Regions from separate parts of the Ensifer sp. ENS09 genome, predicted to be linked through region 2. Evidence: riboswitches for the same ligand, from Rfam matches in the RefSeq annotation. Region 2 holds a riboswitch; the other holds the start of a gene.
What was found. Region 2 has a riboswitch for FMN ahead of IB267_RS05835 (6,7-dimethyl-8-ribityllumazine synthase). Riboswitches for the same ligand answer to the same signal wherever they lie in the genome.

Region 1: linked by a shared signal. The riboswitch ahead of IB267_RS08700 (DMT family transporter) and the one ahead of IB267_RS05835 (6,7-dimethyl-8-ribityllumazine synthase) in region 2 are both predicted to bind FMN.

Annotation. Positions count from the first base shown of each region.
Region 1 is NZ_JACVBP010000002.1:110,828-119,353, reverse strand. Features, by position in the region: gene clpX (ATP-dependent Clp protease ATP-binding subunit ClpX) at 1-1,005, shown strand, start outside; gene lon (endopeptidase La) at 1,390-3,810, shown strand; gene hupB (DNA-binding protein HupB) at 4,031-4,306, shown strand; FMN riboswitch at 4,430-4,612, shown strand; gene IB267_RS08700 (DMT family transporter) at 4,700-5,614, shown strand; gene IB267_RS08695 (esterase-like activity of phytase family protein) at 5,682-7,889, shown strand; gene IB267_RS08690 (MarR family winged helix-turn-helix transcriptional regulator) at 7,985-8,461, opposite strand.
Region 2 is NZ_JACVBP010000001.1:1,160,674-1,169,199, reverse strand. Features, by position in the region: gene IB267_RS05850 (triose-phosphate isomerase) at 1-542, shown strand, start outside; gene IB267_RS05845 (RpiB/LacA/LacB family sugar-phosphate isomerase) at 585-1,028, shown strand; gene IB267_RS05840 (low temperature requirement protein A) at 1,240-2,523, shown strand; gene IB267_RS05835 (6,7-dimethyl-8-ribityllumazine synthase) at 2,800-3,273, opposite strand; FMN riboswitch at 3,366-3,515, opposite strand; gene IB267_RS05830 (ABC transporter ATP-binding protein) at 3,639-4,700, opposite strand; gene IB267_RS05825 (iron ABC transporter permease) at 4,712-5,494, opposite strand; gene IB267_RS05820 (ABC transporter permease subunit) at 5,491-6,372, opposite strand; gene IB267_RS05815 (ABC transporter substrate-binding protein) at 6,557-7,663, opposite strand; gene IB267_RS05810 (MurR/RpiR family transcriptional regulator) at 7,868-8,526, opposite strand, start outside.

The DNA.
Region 1 (8,526 bases), on a different contig from region 2:
GTCGCCGTTCACAACCACTACAAGCGCCTGGCGCACGCCGCCAAGGGCAGCGACGTCGAACTGGCGAAGTCGAACATCATGCTGGTCGGCCCGACCGGCTGCGGCAAGACCTATCTCGCCCAGACGCTCGCCCGTATCATCGACGTGCCGTTCACCATGGCCGACGCCACGACGCTGACCGAAGCCGGTTACGTCGGTGAAGACGTCGAGAACATCATCCTGAAGCTGCTCCAGGCGGCCGACTACAACGTCGAGCGCGCCCAGCGCGGCATCGTCTACATTGACGAAGTCGACAAAATTTCGCGCAAGTCCGACAATCCGTCGATAACGCGCGACGTATCGGGCGAGGGCGTGCAGCAGGCGCTTCTGAAGATCATGGAAGGCACAGTTGCCTCGGTACCGCCGCAGGGCGGCCGGAAGCATCCGCAGCAGGAATTCCTGCAAGTGGATACGACCAATATTCTCTTCATCTGTGGCGGCGCCTTTGCCGGCCTCGACAAGATCATCTCCGCCCGTGGCGAGAAGACCTCGATCGGTTTCGGCGCAACGGTCCGCTCGCCGGAAGATCGCCGTGTCGGCGAAGTTCTGCGCGAACTGGAGCCGGAAGATCTCGTCAAGTTCGGCCTGATCCCGGAATTCATCGGTCGTCTGCCGGTTCTGGCGACGCTCGAAGATCTCGATGAAGATGCGCTGATCCAGATCCTGTCCGAGCCGAAGAACGCTCTGATCAAGCAGTACCAGCGCCTGTTCGAGATGGAAGACGTCGAACTGACCTTCCACGAGGACGCGCTTCGCGAGATTGCCCGCCGGGCGATCGTGCGCAAGACCGGTGCCCGTGGCCTTCGCTCGATTATGGAAAAGATCCTGCTCGACACCATGTTCGAGCTGCCGACGCTCGAAGGCGTGCGCGAAGTGGTCATCTCCGACGAGGTGGTCAAGGGCTCTGCCCGGCCGCTTTACATCTACTCGGAACGGTCGGACGAAAAGACCAACGTTTCGGCCTGAGCGTCCTGAAATATCCTTTGAGAAGCCCGCCTTGAGCGGGCTTTTTCATGTCTACTTCATGTCTTCACACTTAGCTGTTGAGACACGGACGCAGGGGCGCAGATTTCACAATTCGATTGTTGCTAAAGTGCCGCAAACAACGCAATGATGTAACGATTCAATGAAGGACCTTGATGGTTGCGGTCCAAGAGCTTGTAGTCCGTCGCAAGGTCCGCAACAGCATTGATGCGTAGTCAGAAGGACCCGGCCACAGTTTGTGGATGTCTGCGTCGAGCCTTGAAATGGACGCGGTTGCACTCCACTTTCATGTGGAAAATATGACAGCCGGGAGTGCCTGTAGGGCTCCCGGAAACGGGCCCGAAATCGGGACGGAAAGGAAATGACATGACGAACAAAACGTCACCGGCGACTGAAAGCGCGACCTACCCGGTCCTGCCGCTCCGCGACATCGTAGTCTTCCCGCACATGATCGTGCCGCTTTTCGTCGGCCGCGAAAAGTCGATCCGTGCGCTTGAGGAAGTCATGGGCACCGACAAGCAGATCATGCTTGCCACCCAGATCAACGCCACCGACGACGATCCGGAACCGTCCGCGATCTACGAAGTCGGCACCATCGCCAACGTCCTGCAACTGCTGAAGCTGCCCGACGGCACCGTCAAGGTGCTGGTCGAAGGCCGCGCGCGCGCCAAGATCGACGGCTACACGCCGCGCGAAGAATTCTACGAGGCTGCCGCGCACACGCTGAGCGAGCCGGAGGAAGACCCGGTCGAGATCGAGGCGCTCAGCCGCTCGGTCGTCTCCGAGTTCGAAAGCTACGTGAAGCTCAACAAGAAGATCTCCCCCGAGGTCGTCGGTGTTGCCAGCCAGATCGAGGACTATTCGAAGCTGGCCGACACGGTGGCTTCGCACCTTTCGATCAAGATCGTCGAAAAGCAGGAAATGTTGGAGACCACCAGCGTGAAGATGCGCCTGGAAAAGGCGCTCGGCTTCATGGAAGGCGAGATCTCCGTCCTGCAGGTGGAAAAGCGCATCCGCTCGCGCGTCAAGCGCCAGATGGAGAAGACCCAGCGCGAATACTACCTCAACGAACAGATGAAGGCGATCCAGAAGGAACTCGGCGACGGCGAAGACGGCCGCGACGAGATGGCCGAGATCGAAGAGCGTATCGCCAAGACCAAGCTTTCCAAGGAAGCGCGCGAAAAGGCTGACGCGGAGCTGAAGAAGCTGCGCCAGATGAGCCCGATGTCGGCGGAAGCCACCGTCGTTCGCAACTACCTGGATTGGCTGCTCGGTCTGCCCTGGGGCAAGAAGTCGAAGATCAAGACCGATCTGAACCATGCCGAGGAGGTGCTCAACGTCGATCACTTCGGCCTCGACAAGGTCAAGGAGCGCATCGTCGAGTATCTCGCCGTGCAAGCCCGTTCGACCAAGATCAAGGGCCCGATCCTGTGCCTCGTCGGCCCTCCGGGCGTCGGCAAGACCTCGCTCGCCAAGTCGATCGCCAAGGCGACCGGCCGCGAATACGTGCGCATGGCACTCGGCGGTGTTCGTGACGAAGCCGAAATCCGTGGCCACCGCCGCACCTATATCGGCTCCATGCCGGGCAAGGTCGTTCAGTCGATGAAGAAGGCGAAGCGGTCCAACCCGCTGTTCCTGCTCGACGAAATCGACAAGATGGGCCAGGACTTCCGCGGCGATCCGTCGTCGGCGCTGCTCGAGGTGCTGGATCCGGAACAGAACTCGACCTTCATGGACCACTACCTGGAAGTCGAATACGACCTGTCCAACGTGATGTTCATCACCACCGCCAACACGCTGAATATCCCGGCGCCGTTGATGGACCGCATGGAAGTGATCCGCATCGCCGGCTACACCGAAGAGGAAAAGCTGGAAATCGCCAAGCGGCACCTGCTGCCGAAGGCGATCCGTGACCACGCGCTGCAGCCGAAGGAGTTCTCGGTCACCGACGGCGCGCTGATGGCGGTCATCCAGACCTACACCCGCGAAGCCGGTGTGCGTAACTTCGAGCGCGAGCTGATGAAGCTCGCCCGCAAGGCCGTGACCGAGATCATCAAGGGCAAGGCCAAGAAGGTCGAAGTGACCGCTGCCAACATCAACGATTACCTGGGCGTTCCGCGCTTCCGCCACGGCGAAGCCGAACGTGACGACCAGATCGGTGTTGTCACCGGTCTCGCATGGACCGAGGTCGGCGGCGAGCTGCTGACGATCGAAGGCGTCATGATGCCCGGCAAGGGCCGCATGACCGTCACCGGCAACCTGCGCGACGTGATGAAGGAATCGATTTCGGCAGCGGCATCCTATGTCCGCTCGCGCGCGATCGACTTCGGCATCGAGCCGCCGCTGTTCGACAAGCGTGACATCCACGTGCACGTGCCGGAAGGTGCGACGCCGAAGGATGGCCCGTCGGCGGGTGTCGCCATGGCAACCACGATCGTGTCGATCATGACCGGTATCCCGATCTCCAAGGATGTCGCCATGACTGGCGAGATCACGCTGCGCGGCCGCGTGCTGCCGATCGGCGGTCTTAAGGAGAAGCTCCTGGCAGCGCTTCGGGGTGGCATCAAGAAGGTGCTGATTCCGGAAGAGAACGCCAAGGATCTTGCCGAGATCCCGGACAACGTGAAGAACGCGCTCGAAATCATCCCGGTTTCGCGGATGGGCGAAGTGCTCGAACACGCTCTGGTGCGCATGCCGGAACCGATCGAATGGGACCCGGCAAACGAGCCGGCAACCGTTGCACCGGTTGATTCGCAGGACGAAGCAGGCTCTTCGATCGCCCACTAACGGGTGCTCGAAAATGGGCGCCGCCGGCTCGCGCGGCGCTCATTTTGCAGAAAAATTGGGAAGACCGGCCATTGGCCGGTCTTTTTTGTTGTAAAAGCGCCCTACAAGCCTTGCATTCCAAGGGATTAGGCGCAATTGGGAAAGGCAAGACGCGGGCGAAGCGCAAGCCGCCGCGCCTTAAAACACAGTCGTTTCGAACCAATCTGAAAGGGGTGGAAACATGAACAAAAATGAGCTCGTGTCTGCCGTTGCTGAGAAGGCCGGACTTTCCAAGACCGACGCATCTTCTGCAGTTGATGCAGTTTTCGAGACCATCCAGGCTGAGCTGAAGAACGGCGGCGACATTCGCCTGGTCGGCTTCGGCAACTTCTCGGTTTCGCGCCGCGAAGCCTCGAAGGGCCGTAACCCGTCCACGGGTGCGGAAGTTGACATCCCGGCACGCAACGTGCCGAAGTTCACGGCCGGCAAGGGCCTGAAGGATGCCGTCAACGGCTGATGAGATTTGCTTGGCGGCCGGACACGAGGCCGGCAGTCCAGGTATTCGAGGGTTCGGCGCAAGCCGGACCCTTTCGCATTTTGGGGCAGCCCTTGCGGGTACCCACCATTTGCTCTAGGGCTTGCCCATTCTCAGGGCGGGGTGAAAGTCCCCACCGGCGGTAAGGGCATGACAGCGCTACGTCTTGAAGACGCGCGAAGATGGCCCAAGCCCGCGAGCGCCTCTCCTCGATTTCTTGGGGGAGGGTCAGCAGATCCGGTGCAACTCCGGAGCCGACGGTCATAGTCCGGATGAAAGAGAATGGTCGCCGGCACGAAGGGCAGGGATGCCCGGGGTCGTGTCGTGCGCTCATGCGTCCTGATTTGTGTTTGGTCCGCTTTCAGGGTGCATGACATGAATCAGACTTCCCTCGGTTTTTCCTCCTCGCGCGCCATGGCCGGAGCCGGCTTCATGGTGCTGGCCGGGATCGCCTTTGCCGGCCTCAATGTCGTCACCCAATGGCTGACGATGAAGCTCGGTTTCCCCGCCACCGCCATGGCGTTCTGGCAATATGCCTTCGCCTTCCTCTTCTCGCTGCCGTTTCTGCGACGCGCCGGGCTCTCGGCCATGCGCACCGACTATCCCTGGCGCCACGTCGTGCGCGTGGTGCTGGCCGCCTTCGGGGTCGGGGCCTGGGTCTCGGGGCTTGCGCACGTGCCGATCTGGCAGGCGATCGCGCTGGTCATGACCTCGCCGTTCTTCATCATCCTCGGCGCCCGCCTGTTTCTCGGCGAACGTGTCGGCGCGGCGCGCTGGGCAGCAACCGCGGTTGGCTTCGCCGGGGCGATGATCATTCTCGAACCCTGGTCGGACAGTTTCAGCTGGGCCGCCCTTCTGCCGATCCTGTCGGCGCTTTTGTGGGGGGCTTCGTCGCTCATCACCAAGAGCCTCACCAGTCTTGAGCGCCCCGAAACGATCACTGTCTGGCTGCTTGTGCTTCTGTCGCCGATCAACGGCGCCATCGCGCTTTCGGCCGGTTTCACCGTGCCCGATGGCGCAGCGCTCGGCTTCCTGCTGCTTGCCGGGATCCTGACCGTCGTCGCCCAATATCTGCTGACGCTTGCCTATACGGTGGCCGACGCCGCCTATGTGCAGCCTTTCGACGACCTGAAGCTGCCGCTCAACGTCTTTGCCGGCTGGCTGGTCTTCGGTTACGCGCCGACAGGGTATCTTTGGGTCGGCGCCGTGCTGATCCTTGGCGCTTCGCTGTTCATCATGCGCAACGAGATGCGGCGCGAGCGCGCCGCTCCGGCGACCGGAACGGTGTAAAACCCGAGCGTTGTCATTCGGCTGTCATCGGCATCGCGCAGAACCCCCATGTTTTCAGTGTTCGCACATGGGGGATTTCATGACCATCACTTCGCGCGTGACCGCGCTCGCGGCCGTTCTTCTTGCCTCCGCAGCATTTCCTGCGGCGGCCGAGCCCGTCTTCAACCGCATTGCATCCTTTGCTGTTGCCGATAACCTGCCGGAAGGCGATGCGCGCAAGACGCCGACATCCGCCGAAATCATCACGGCCAGCGAAGACGGCAATCTGCTCGTCTATTCCGACAGCCCCGGCAAGCGCGTCGGCCTGATCGACATCACCGATGCCAAGGCGCCCAAGGCAGCCGGCACGGTTTCCTTTGACGGCGAGCCGACCTCCGTCACCATCGCCGGTGCAAAGGCACTCGTCGCGGTCAACACGCGCGAGAGCTTCGTCAAGCCGTCGGGGCTTCTGGCGATTGTCGATCTGGCGTCGAAGAAAGTCGATGCGACCTGCGATCTCGGCGGCCAGCCGGATTCGATCGCCGTCAACAAGGACCGCACGCTTGCTGCCATCGCCATCGAAAACGAGCGCGACGAAGAGCTGAACGATGGCAAGATCCCGCAGATGCCGGCCGGCGACCTCGTCATCCTGTCGCTGAAGGATGGTGTTGCCGATTGCGGTTCGCTGAAGCGCGTGACGCTGACCGGTCTTGCCGAGATCGCCGGGGAAGACCCGGAGCCGGAGTTCGTTTCCTTCAACGGCAAGGACGAGATCGCGCTGACCCTGCAGGAAAACAATCACATCGTCATTATCGACGGCAAGACGGGGACCGTGAAGACGCACTTCTCCGCTGGCACGGTCGACCTCAAGAACATCGACACCAAGCGTAACGGCGCGATTGCCTTCAAGGACGAGCAGCCGGGCCGCAAGCGCGAGCCCGATGCGGTGAAGTGGCTCGACGACAACCGCATCGTCGTTGCCAACGAAGGCGACTATGAAGGCGGTTCGCGCGGCTTCACGATCTTCGACACCACCGGCAAGGTGCTGTTCGAATCGGGCGCGAGTTTCGAGCACGCGATTGCCGCCATCGGCCACTATCCAGAGAAGCGCTCTTCCGCCAAGGGCGTCGAGCCCGAGGGGCTGGAAGCGGCGAAGTTCGGCGAGGACAATCTGTTCTTCGTGCTGGCCGAGCGCGCATCTGTCGTCGGCGTCTACAAGGACACCGGCGCAGAGCCTGAGCTGCTGCAGCTCCTGCCGTCGGGCATTTCGCCGGAAGGCGCCGTCGCGATCCCGTCGCGCAATCTGTTTGCGACCGCAAACGAAGTCGATCTCGTCGAGGATGGCGGCGCACGCTCGCACGTCATGATCTATGAGCGTGCCGAGGGCGAAGCAGCCTATCCGCAGATCCGCTCCGCCGAGAAGGACGGCCTGCCGATCGGGTTCGGTGCGCTCTCCGGTCTCGTTGCCGTCGCCGACAAGCCCGGCTTCCTGCGCGCCGTCAATGATTCGGTCTACTCGTCGCAGCCGACGATCTTCACGATCGACGCGACCCAGAAGCCGGCGTTGATCACCGAAGCGCTCGCCATCACCCGTGACGGCGCACCGGCTCAGAAGCTCGACATCGAAGGCATCGCCAATGACGGGGAAGGGGGCTTCTGGCTCGCGTCGGAAGGCAACTCCGACAAGCTCTACAGCCACGCGATCTTCCACGTGAACAAGAAGGGTGAGATCAAGAAGGAAATCGCCCTGCCGGAAGCGCTGCGCGCCGGCGAAACCCGCTTCGGCTTCGAAGGCATCACCGTTGTCGGCGAAGGCGACGAGCAGACGCTGTGGATGGCGGTTCAGCGCGAATGGAAGGATGACGAGAAGGGCTTCGTCAAGCTCGTCTCCTACAACCCGAAGAGCGAAGAATGGGGCGCCGTGCGCTACCCACTCGAAAAGGCCGGTGACGGCTGGGTTGGTCTGTCGGAAATTTCCGTCCACGGCGACTATGCCTATGTCATCGAGCGCGACAACCTGATCGGTCAGGCTGCCAAGCTCAAGAAGATCTATCGCGTTGCGCTCTCGGAACTGAAGCCAGCTGCCCTTGGCGGTGAACTGCCCGTCGTCAAGAAGGAAGAGGTTCGTGACCTCATTCCGGAACTGAAGGCGCTGAATGGCTACGTCGTCGACAAGGTCGAAGGCTTCACCGTCGATGCCGCCGGAAACGGCTATGTCGTCACCGACAATGACGGCGTCGACGACTCCTCTGGCGAAACCCTGTTCTTCTCCATTGGCGCCATCAACGCGATGTAAGCGTTACCGCCCGGAGAAAACGGGAGAGGCCGGGACATGACGTCCCGGCCTCTTTCTGTTTCGGCACTTGTGATTTGCGACGAGCGAGAACGCTCCTAGCGGGCGATCGCGACCTGCGCAGCCTCTTCGGCCTCATCCTTGCGCTTGCGGATCTCGTCCGTCCGGTCGACCAGCTTGCCGACGATATCGTAGAGCGCGTCGAGTTCTTCATCGTCGAGGGCCGAGAAGATCTCCTCGAGCAGCTGTTTGCGGGGATGTTCGGCAGCTTCCAGAACGATGCGGCCGGTTTCGGTGATCGAGACAATCTTGGCGCGCCGGTCCTCGGGATCGGGCTTGCGCATGACCAGGCGGTCACGCTCTAGGCCGTCGATCGCTTCGGTGACCGTGCGCGGCGCAAAGTTCAGCGCACAGGCGATGTCGGTCGAGCGACAGGGGCCGAGCTTGCTGAGGAAGAAGAGGAACTTGCTGCGCGCCAGCGACACGCCTTCCTCGGTCATCGATTCGTTCACCAGCCGGTGAACCCGGTGGTAAAGCTCGAACAGTCTATCGGAAACTTCAAATGTCTTCTTCATGATCGTCGCTGGAATTTCATGAGGTGCCATGTGAAATGGCAGTAACATTAGTGATAGTTATAATT
Region 2 (8,526 bases):
CCTGGACCGGCGAGGTGTCGCCGCTGATGCTGAAAGACTGCAACCTCGACGTGGTCGAACTCGGCCACAGCGAGCGCCGCGAACATTTCGGCGAGACCGACGGCACCGTCGGCCTGAAGACGGCAGCCGCCGTGCGCCATGGCCTGGTGCCGCTGATCTGCATCGGCGAGACGCTGTCCGAGCGCGAAGCGGGCGAGGCGGACCAAGTGCTGAAGCGCCAGGTCGAGGGCGCGCTTGAGCTTCTCGACGGCGAGGCGAAGAAGGCGACGATCCTGCTTGCCTATGAGCCGGTCTGGGCGATCGGCGTCAACGGTATCCCGGCGACAGCTGACTATGCCGACGAGCGCCACAAGCGCATCGCCGAGGTGGCGGAAGCGACACTCGGCCGGCGCGTGCCGGTGCTCTACGGCGGCAGCGTCAATCCCGGCAATTGCGAAGAAATGATCACCCAGGCGCATATCGACGGCCTCTTCATCGGCCGCTCCGCCTGGGACGTGAGTGGCTATCTCGACATTCTGCAGCGCGTCGCCAAGGCGATCTGAGCCTCCGGCCGTTGCAGCTCAAGAAGAACGAAAGGAACAATCATGAAGATTGCAATTGGAGCCGACAGCGCCGGCAAGCCCCTGCTGGATGTCATCGCCGCCCATCTGAGCGGCCGCAGCGACGTGGAAGTCGTCGACCTCAGCCAGTCCGGCTTCTATGCGGATCTCGCGCAGAACCTGGCGCAGCAGGTTGTCGAGGGCAAACATGACCGCGGCATCCTGTTCTGCGGCACCGGCATCGGCGTGTGCATCTCCGCCAACAAGGTGCCGGGCATCCGCGCGGCGTTGACGCACGACACCTATTCGGCCGAGCGGGCGGCGAAGTCGAACAACGCCCAGATCATCACCATGGGCGCCCGCGTCATCGGACCGGAACTGGCAAAGTCGATCGTCGACACCTGGCTCGCCTCCGAGTTCGACCCGAACGGCTCTTCGGCCGGCAATGTCGAGGCGATCAACCGCCTGGATGCGGCGCGAGCCGGTTGAGGAAAAGGGCGGGCGGCTTGCCGTCTGCATCCGGTTCCCGGTTCAAGGCCTAACCTATCTCGCGATGCCGTTGATCCTCCCTCAGGCATCGTGACGACACGCCCGGCAGCGATGCCGGGCGTTTTCATGTCCGGTCTTGTGCTTCGTCTTGACGAGGCTTCTGTAAATATTTGAATATTCTTGCGGATCGTCAAATGAGAGGCGCTGCCGCATGAGTGAAACCACCTCGACCGAGCCGCATCAAAGCGCGCACCACCACGTGGCGCGCATGAGCGGCCGCGACACGCATGAACATCACCGGACCGCGACGACGCTCGAGCTGCTGTTCGACCTGACCTTCGTCATTGCCTTCAGCCTGGCTGCTTCGCAGCTTGCCCATTTCCTCGCCGAGGGGCACATCTTTGCCGGCCTCTTCGGTTTTGCACTCGCGACCTTCTCGATCTGCTGGGCCTGGATCAATTTCAGCTGGTTCGCCTCCGCCTATGACACGGACGACTGGATTTTCCGCGCCGTTACCATGGTGCAGATGGTCGGCGTGCTGATCCTTGCGATCGGCCTGCCGCCGATGTTCGAGTCGATCGACAAGGGCGCGCATCTCGACAATGGCATCATGGTGCTCGGCTATGTCGTCATGCGGGTGGCGATGCTCTTCCAGTGGCTGCGCGCGAGCCGCCAGGACCCGGCACGGCGCAATGCCTGCCTCACCTATGTGAAGGCGATCAGCGTCGCCCAGATCGGCTGGATCGTGCTGATCTTCGTCGACTTCTCGCTGCTGGTGACCTTCGCCATGGTCGTCGGGCTCACGGCGATCGAAATGCTCGGCCCCTATTTCGCCGAAACGCGTGACGGCGGTACGCCCTGGCATGCGCACCACATCGCCGAGCGCTACGGGCTTCTTGCCATCATCGCGCTTGGGGAGGGGGTCGTCGGCACGGTCGCCTCGATCTCGGCCGTGGTCGAGGGGCAGGGCTGGGACCTCGATGTCGCGCTCGTCTGCCTCGCCGGCACTGGGCTCACTTTCGGCATGTGGTGGATCTATTTCCTGCTGCCGAGTGCGGAGATCCTGCACCACTACCGTCTCAAGCGGGCCTTCGTCTGGGGCTACGGCCACATGCCGATCTTCGCCTCGATCGTCGCCACCGGCGCAGGCCTGCATGTGGCGGCCTATTACATCGAGCACAAGGCGCATATCGGTTCAGTCGCAACGGTGCTGACGGTGGCGGTGCCCGTCGCGTGCTACATCGGGCTGCTCTACGCGATGTACGCCTATCTCATGCAGCAGGTGGACCGCCTGCACCTCTGGCTGCTCGTGGGCACCGCGCTGGTGCTGGCAGCGTCCGTGGTCGCGGCGATCGCCGGGCTCGATATGGCCAAGTGCCTGATCATCCTGATGCTGGCACCGGTCGTCACCATCGTCGGCTACGAGGTGGCGGGGCATCGACATCGCATGGCGGCTCTGGAGCGCAGCCTGCACAAGAGTGATGCGGTGCATTGATTTTGCGAGTCGAAACAGCGGGTTATTTGCTGTTGCTGGCGATGTGATTCAGGGGCTTCAGAGGTTGATTCAGGTACGGTTGCTGGGGCGATACGCCCCTCTCCCCGGCTTTAACCCGAGGACTAACCTCTCCCCGCAGGCGAGGAGAGGGGACGAGAACCCTCATGAACTCGGAGCTTCTGGTACGCCGTGCTTGATGGCACCGGGCGGCTAGGCGGCGGTTCCTAAAGCTGTCCTTCTCCCCGCGAGCGGGGAGAAGGTGCCGGCAACCGTTGATCAGGCGTTGACCAGCGCCAGCTTGGCGCGGGCGTCGAGGATCTGGGCGCAGGCGTTGGCCGCCTCCGTGCCCTTGGTCACGAAGTGCTCGCGGAAGAAGGCGATCAACGGTTCGCTTTCCTGGAAATTATGAGGCGTCAGCACGGCCGAAAGCACCGGCACGTTGGTGTCGAGCTGCACGCGCATCATGCCGTCGAGCACGGTGCCGGCCACGAAATCGTGGCGGTAGATGCCTCCGTCGACGACGAAGGCGGTGCCGAGGATCGCGGCATAGTGGCCGGTTTTGGCCAGCGTCTGTGCATGCAGCGGAATTTCGAGTGCGCCCGGCACGTCGAAGATCTCGACGTCGGCTGCCGAGCCGCCGAGCTTCGTCCATTGCGCGACAAAGGCATCGACGCAGCGGTCGACGATATCGGCATGCCAGCGGGCACGAACGATCGCGATCTTGGCTGTGGGGTGGGAAAGTATGGTCATGGTCTCAAGCCTTTCAGGGTTTGGCGTTTCCAATGATCCCGTCGGGCGAACATGCATGCGCGCGAGGTCCCTTCGCGGGAACCCACGTTGCTGCTTGCTCTCTTCCATCCGGACTGTGACCGTCGGCTCCGGAATCTGACCGGATCTGCTGACCCCCAGGGTGAAACCCTGAGGCGCTCGCGGGCTTCGGCCTTGCGACCGCTACCGCCGGTGGGGAATTTCACCCCGCCCTGAGAACAACGCGACTATATAGCGCGACCGCGCGCGGTCAAACGCACGGTGCGACGAAAATGCCGGAAATCACGACAGATTTTTGCAGTGTTTGGAGCCATCGGAAGAAATCGTTCCGATGGCTTTCAATCCGCTTACTCGCGGATGACCAAGAGATCCTTGGCGGCAAAGCGCAGCGTGACGTTGTCGCCGGAAACCGGCGGGGCAACACCCGGATTGTTGAACATGTCGAAGGAGATGACGTCGCCGCCGACGCGAAGGCGCGTGCGGATGACCGAGCCGAGGAAGCTCGTCGAGACGACCTCGCCGGCAAGCGACGTGTCACCCTTGGCGCCTTCGGCGATCGAGCCTGCTTCGGGACGCAGCGCCAGCGAAATGCTGTCGCCGCCCTTCATGCCGGCGATCGGGTCCTTCAGCGCCACCTGCTGGTTGCCAATGGTGACCGAGCCCGCGGCCGGGTCCGCCACCTTGCCCTCGATGATGTTGAGCGTGCCGACGAAGGACGCGACGAAGCGGGTCGCCGGCGTGTTGTAGATCTCGAAGGGGGTGCCGATCTGGTCGGCACGGCCGGCATTCATGACCACGATGCGATCGGAGATCGACAGCGCCTCTTCCTGGTCGTGGGTGACGAAGACGGTGGTGATGCCGAGCTGCTGCTGGATCTGCCGGATTTCTTCGCGCAGCGACACGCGGATCTTGGCGTCGAGCGCCGACAGCGGCTCGTCGAGCAGCAGCACCTGCGGCTTGACCGCAATCGCGCGGGCAAGCGCAACGCGCTGCTGCTGGCCGCCGGAGAGCTGGTAGGGGAAGCGGTCCGCCAGGTGCTCGAGCTTGATCAGCCCGAGCATCTGCTTCACCCTCGCGTCGATCTCCGACTTGTCTGTACCTGCGACCTTGAGGCCGAAGGCGACGTTGTCATGCACGTTCATGTTGGGAAACAGCGCATAGGCCTGGAACACCATGCCGATGTTGCGCTGGTTGGGCTTCAGCGAGTTCTGGTCGCGGCCGTTGATGACGATCTTGCCGCTGGTCGGGCTTTCGAAGCCGGCGATCATGCGCAGGACCGTGGTCTTGCCGCAGCCCGATGGCCCGAGGAACGAGACGAACTCGCCCTTTTCGATGTCCATGTTGAAATCGTGCACGACGTGAACCGGGCCGAAGGACTTCTTGATGCTGGTGAGTGACAGGAAACTCATGGGTGCGGTCCTCAGGCCTTAGGAGGCGCGCTTTTTTGAAAGCGCGAGACGAGCTGGATGAGGCCGAGGCAGCCCCAGGTGATGCCGAATGCAATGACGGCGAGTGCGGCCGGTTCATAGGCGCGGTTGGCGCCCAAGAGCTGCATGTAGGGGCCGAAAGCCGGGCGATTGAGCAGGGCCGCCATGGTGAACTCCCCGATGACGATGGCAAAGGTCAGGAAGGCGCCCGAGAGCACGGCGACGAGCACGTTCGGCAGAATGATCTTGGTAAGGATCGTCGTCCAGCCGGCGCCAAGGCTCTGTGCCGCCTCGGTCAAGGTGGCGACATCGATGGTGCGAAGACCCGTATCCACCGCGCGGTACATGTAGGGCAGCGCAAGCGTCGCATAGCCGAACATCAGGAGGATGTTGGTGCCGGTGAGCGAGCCCGTCAGCGGCAGCCAGCTCGAGGTGTTGTAGAGCCGGATGTAGCCGAAGACGATGACGATCGCCGGGATGACCAGCGGCAAAAGCGTGATGAACTCGATGATGGGACGCAGCCGCGGCAGCTTCAGCCGCACCCAATAGGCCGTCGGCACGACGAGCAGCACGCCGAAGAGGATGGTGAACAGCGCCTGCATCACCGAATAGGTGAAGGTCTCCTGGAAACGCGGATCGGCGAAGACCTTGGCGTAGGCGTCGAAGGAATACTCGCCGCGACGCATCTTGAGCGAGAAGTTGGTCATGCCGATGAGCGGCAAGATGAAATAGAGGAGGCCGAAAACGAGGGCTCCCCAGGCCCAGATCTTCTTCATTTCAGCCACCTTTCGCTGCGGCTGCGCAGCCAGATATAGATCGCGTTGGCGATACCGGTGACGACGATCATGCCGAAGGCGAGCGCGTAGCCGAGATGCGGATTGCCGAGCACGTCGCCGCGGATCTGAGCAAAGAGCAGGATCGGCACGATCGACAGCGACGAGCCGGTGAGCGCGATCGCGGTCGCAACGGCGCCGAAGGCATTGGCAAACAGCAGCGCCAGCGTGCCGAGCAGCGACGGCAGCAGGATCGGGAAGGCGACCATGCGCCAATATTGCAGGCCGGTTGCGCCGAGGATTTCTGCGGCCTCGCGCCATTCGCGCTTCAGGCCGTCGAGCGCCGGCGTGATGATCAGGATCATCAGCGGGATCTGGAAGAAGAGATAGGTGACCGTCAGCCCCCAGAATGAGAGCAGGTTGAAGCCAAGCATTCTGAGGTCGAGACCGAAGTTGGACCGCAGGAAGACGGTGACGATGCCGACCGGGCCGAGCGTCGCGAGAAAGGCGAAGGCGAGCGGCACGCCGGCGAAATTGGAGGCGACGCCGGAAAAGGTCAAAAGCGGCCCGCGGATCCCCTTCGGCAGGCCGCCGAAGACGATGGCTGACGCCATGGCAAAGCCGATCAGGCAGCCGAGAAGGGCGGAGGCGATGCTGATCTTGATGGAGATCCAGTAGGCGCCGAGGATCGACGGCGTGAACAGGCCGCGAATGTTGTCGAGCGTGAAGCCGCCATCGGGCGTCTGAAACGCGCCGACCACGATCTTCATCGTTGGCAGAAGCAGGAACAGCGTCACGAAGGCGGCAAAGGGCAGGATGCCCAGCCAGTGAAGCGGTAGGCGACGCGCCGGCGGGCTGGCGTCGGGTTTAGCAGATGACATTCCGTTCGCGCCCCTGAAGCCGCGTTATCGACGCGGGCGTTATCGATTGTTGCAAGCGAGAAGCGGGATGAAGTCGGAAGCCGCACGCAGATTCCGGATCTCGCTCCAAAGACTTGAATTTCTTACGAATAACCTATGCGCCCCGGCCGGAAAACCGGCCGGGGCGACATGTCTGTGGAAAGGCTTACTGGACGTTCGCGCCGACGACGGCATCCCAGCCACCGGTGACGGCAGCCTTGTTGGCGTCGACTTCTTCGAGCGTCGGGAAGTAGGCCTTTTCGTAAGCCGCTGCCGGCGGCAGGGCGTCGATCAGTTCCTGCGGAACCTTGCCGGCCTTGACCATGGCGTTGAAGCGGGTCGGGTGGCAGAAGCCCTTGAGCCAGCCGAGCTGACCTTCGTCGGAATAGAGGTGCTCCATCCACAGCTTGGCAGCGTTCGGGTGCGGCGCGTAGGCCGAGATACCCTGAACGTAGACGCCGGCGAGAACGCCGCTGGCCGGAACGACGACTTCGGTCGGCGGGTTGCCGTTGAGCGTCTTTGCCCAGCCGAGAGCGTTGTAGTCCCAGGCGACGACGATCGGGGTCGAGCCCTGGGCGAGCGTGCCGGACTTGCCGATAACAGGAACGAAGTTGCCGTTCTTGTTGAGTTCGGCGAAGTAACCGAGACCGGCTTCACCGGCTTCCTTGCCGGACTTTGCACCCTTGGCGAGGCCAGCGGCGAGAACGCCGAGGATCGCCTGGTTCGAGGCGCGCGGGTCACCGGCAAGAGCAACCTGACCGGCATATTCCGGCTTCAGCAGATCGGTCCAGTCCTTCGGTGCGTTCTGGACGAGGTCCTTGTTCACGAGGAAGGACATGACGCCGTAATAGTCGCCGTACCAGTAGCCTTCGGCGTCCTTGACGCTATCCGGGATCTCGTCCCAGGTGGAGACCTTGTAGGGCTGCAGCAGGCCTTCGGCCTTCATCTGCGGACCGAAGGCGAGACCGACGTCGACAACGTCAGGAGCCTGCGGGCCCTTGTTGTCCTTGTTGGCCTTGACGGCTTCGACTTCGTCGGCCGAGCCAGCGTCCGGGTTCAGTTCGTTGACCTGGATTTCCGGATACTTGGCCTTGAAGGAGGCGATGACGTCGCCGTAGCCGCACCAGTCGTGGGGCAGGGCGATCGTGGTCAGCATGCCTTCCTTCTTGGCGGCTTCGATGAGCTCGGCGCTCGGCTCGGCAGCGGCGATTGCGGTCGTTGCCAGGAAAATGGCGGTGGAGAGCGAAAGCAGGCGTTGGGTTTTTGAAATCACTGGTGTTCTCCTTATGGGTTTAGTCAAATTCGTGGGGTTTCAGTCGATTTCGGCGAAGCTGTTAAAGAGATGCGATGAAAGTAATGTGACAGGGGTTTATCCGTTCGCGCCGCGTATGTCGTTGTAAGAACATTTCTTTTTTGGCTTCGGCGGGCCACTGTCGCATAACTGCATGAAATCCTGTGAACGTGTCGGCGAATTCTCCTAGACCGGTTTGCGAAAGATGCGGGTGGAATCGAACAGTCCCTCGAGCGTTTTCATCCGATCCCGGGTCTCGTCCCAGTTCGAACTCTGTACGGCCTCGATCAAAGCCTCGATCAGGAACAGGATGACGACGGAGCTGTCCCAGGCGGACGGCACCTCGATCTGCGAGCGAAACACCCTGGAGGCGGACTTGGCGACCGGCGAACTCCAGCGATCGGTAAAAAGGATGATTTCGACGCCGCGCTCGCGGGCGGATTTGGCGAGCGTCACCATTTCCTGCTCGTAGCGGCGAATGTCGAAGAGAATCAGCACGTCGCCCTGGCGCATGTCGAGCACGTAGTGCGGCCAGGCGCTGGCATTGGAGGCGATCTCGATGACACCCGGGCGGATGACCTGAAGGTGGGTGAAGAGATAGTCGGCGAGCGAGCGGGTGATGCGGCCGCCAAGCAGGTAGATGCTGCGCTTGCGGTCGGCGATGAGGGCCGCTGCCGCATCGAATTCCTGCGGCTCGATCTGGGTCAGCGTCTCGCGCAGATTGCTGGTGATCGCGTCGGCAAAGCGGTTGAGCGTGTGGGTGCCGGGCGCATTGGCGGCCCAGCGGTCGTGCTTGGCGATCGGATTGGAAATCGTCGCTTCCAATTCCTGATGCAGCCGCGCCT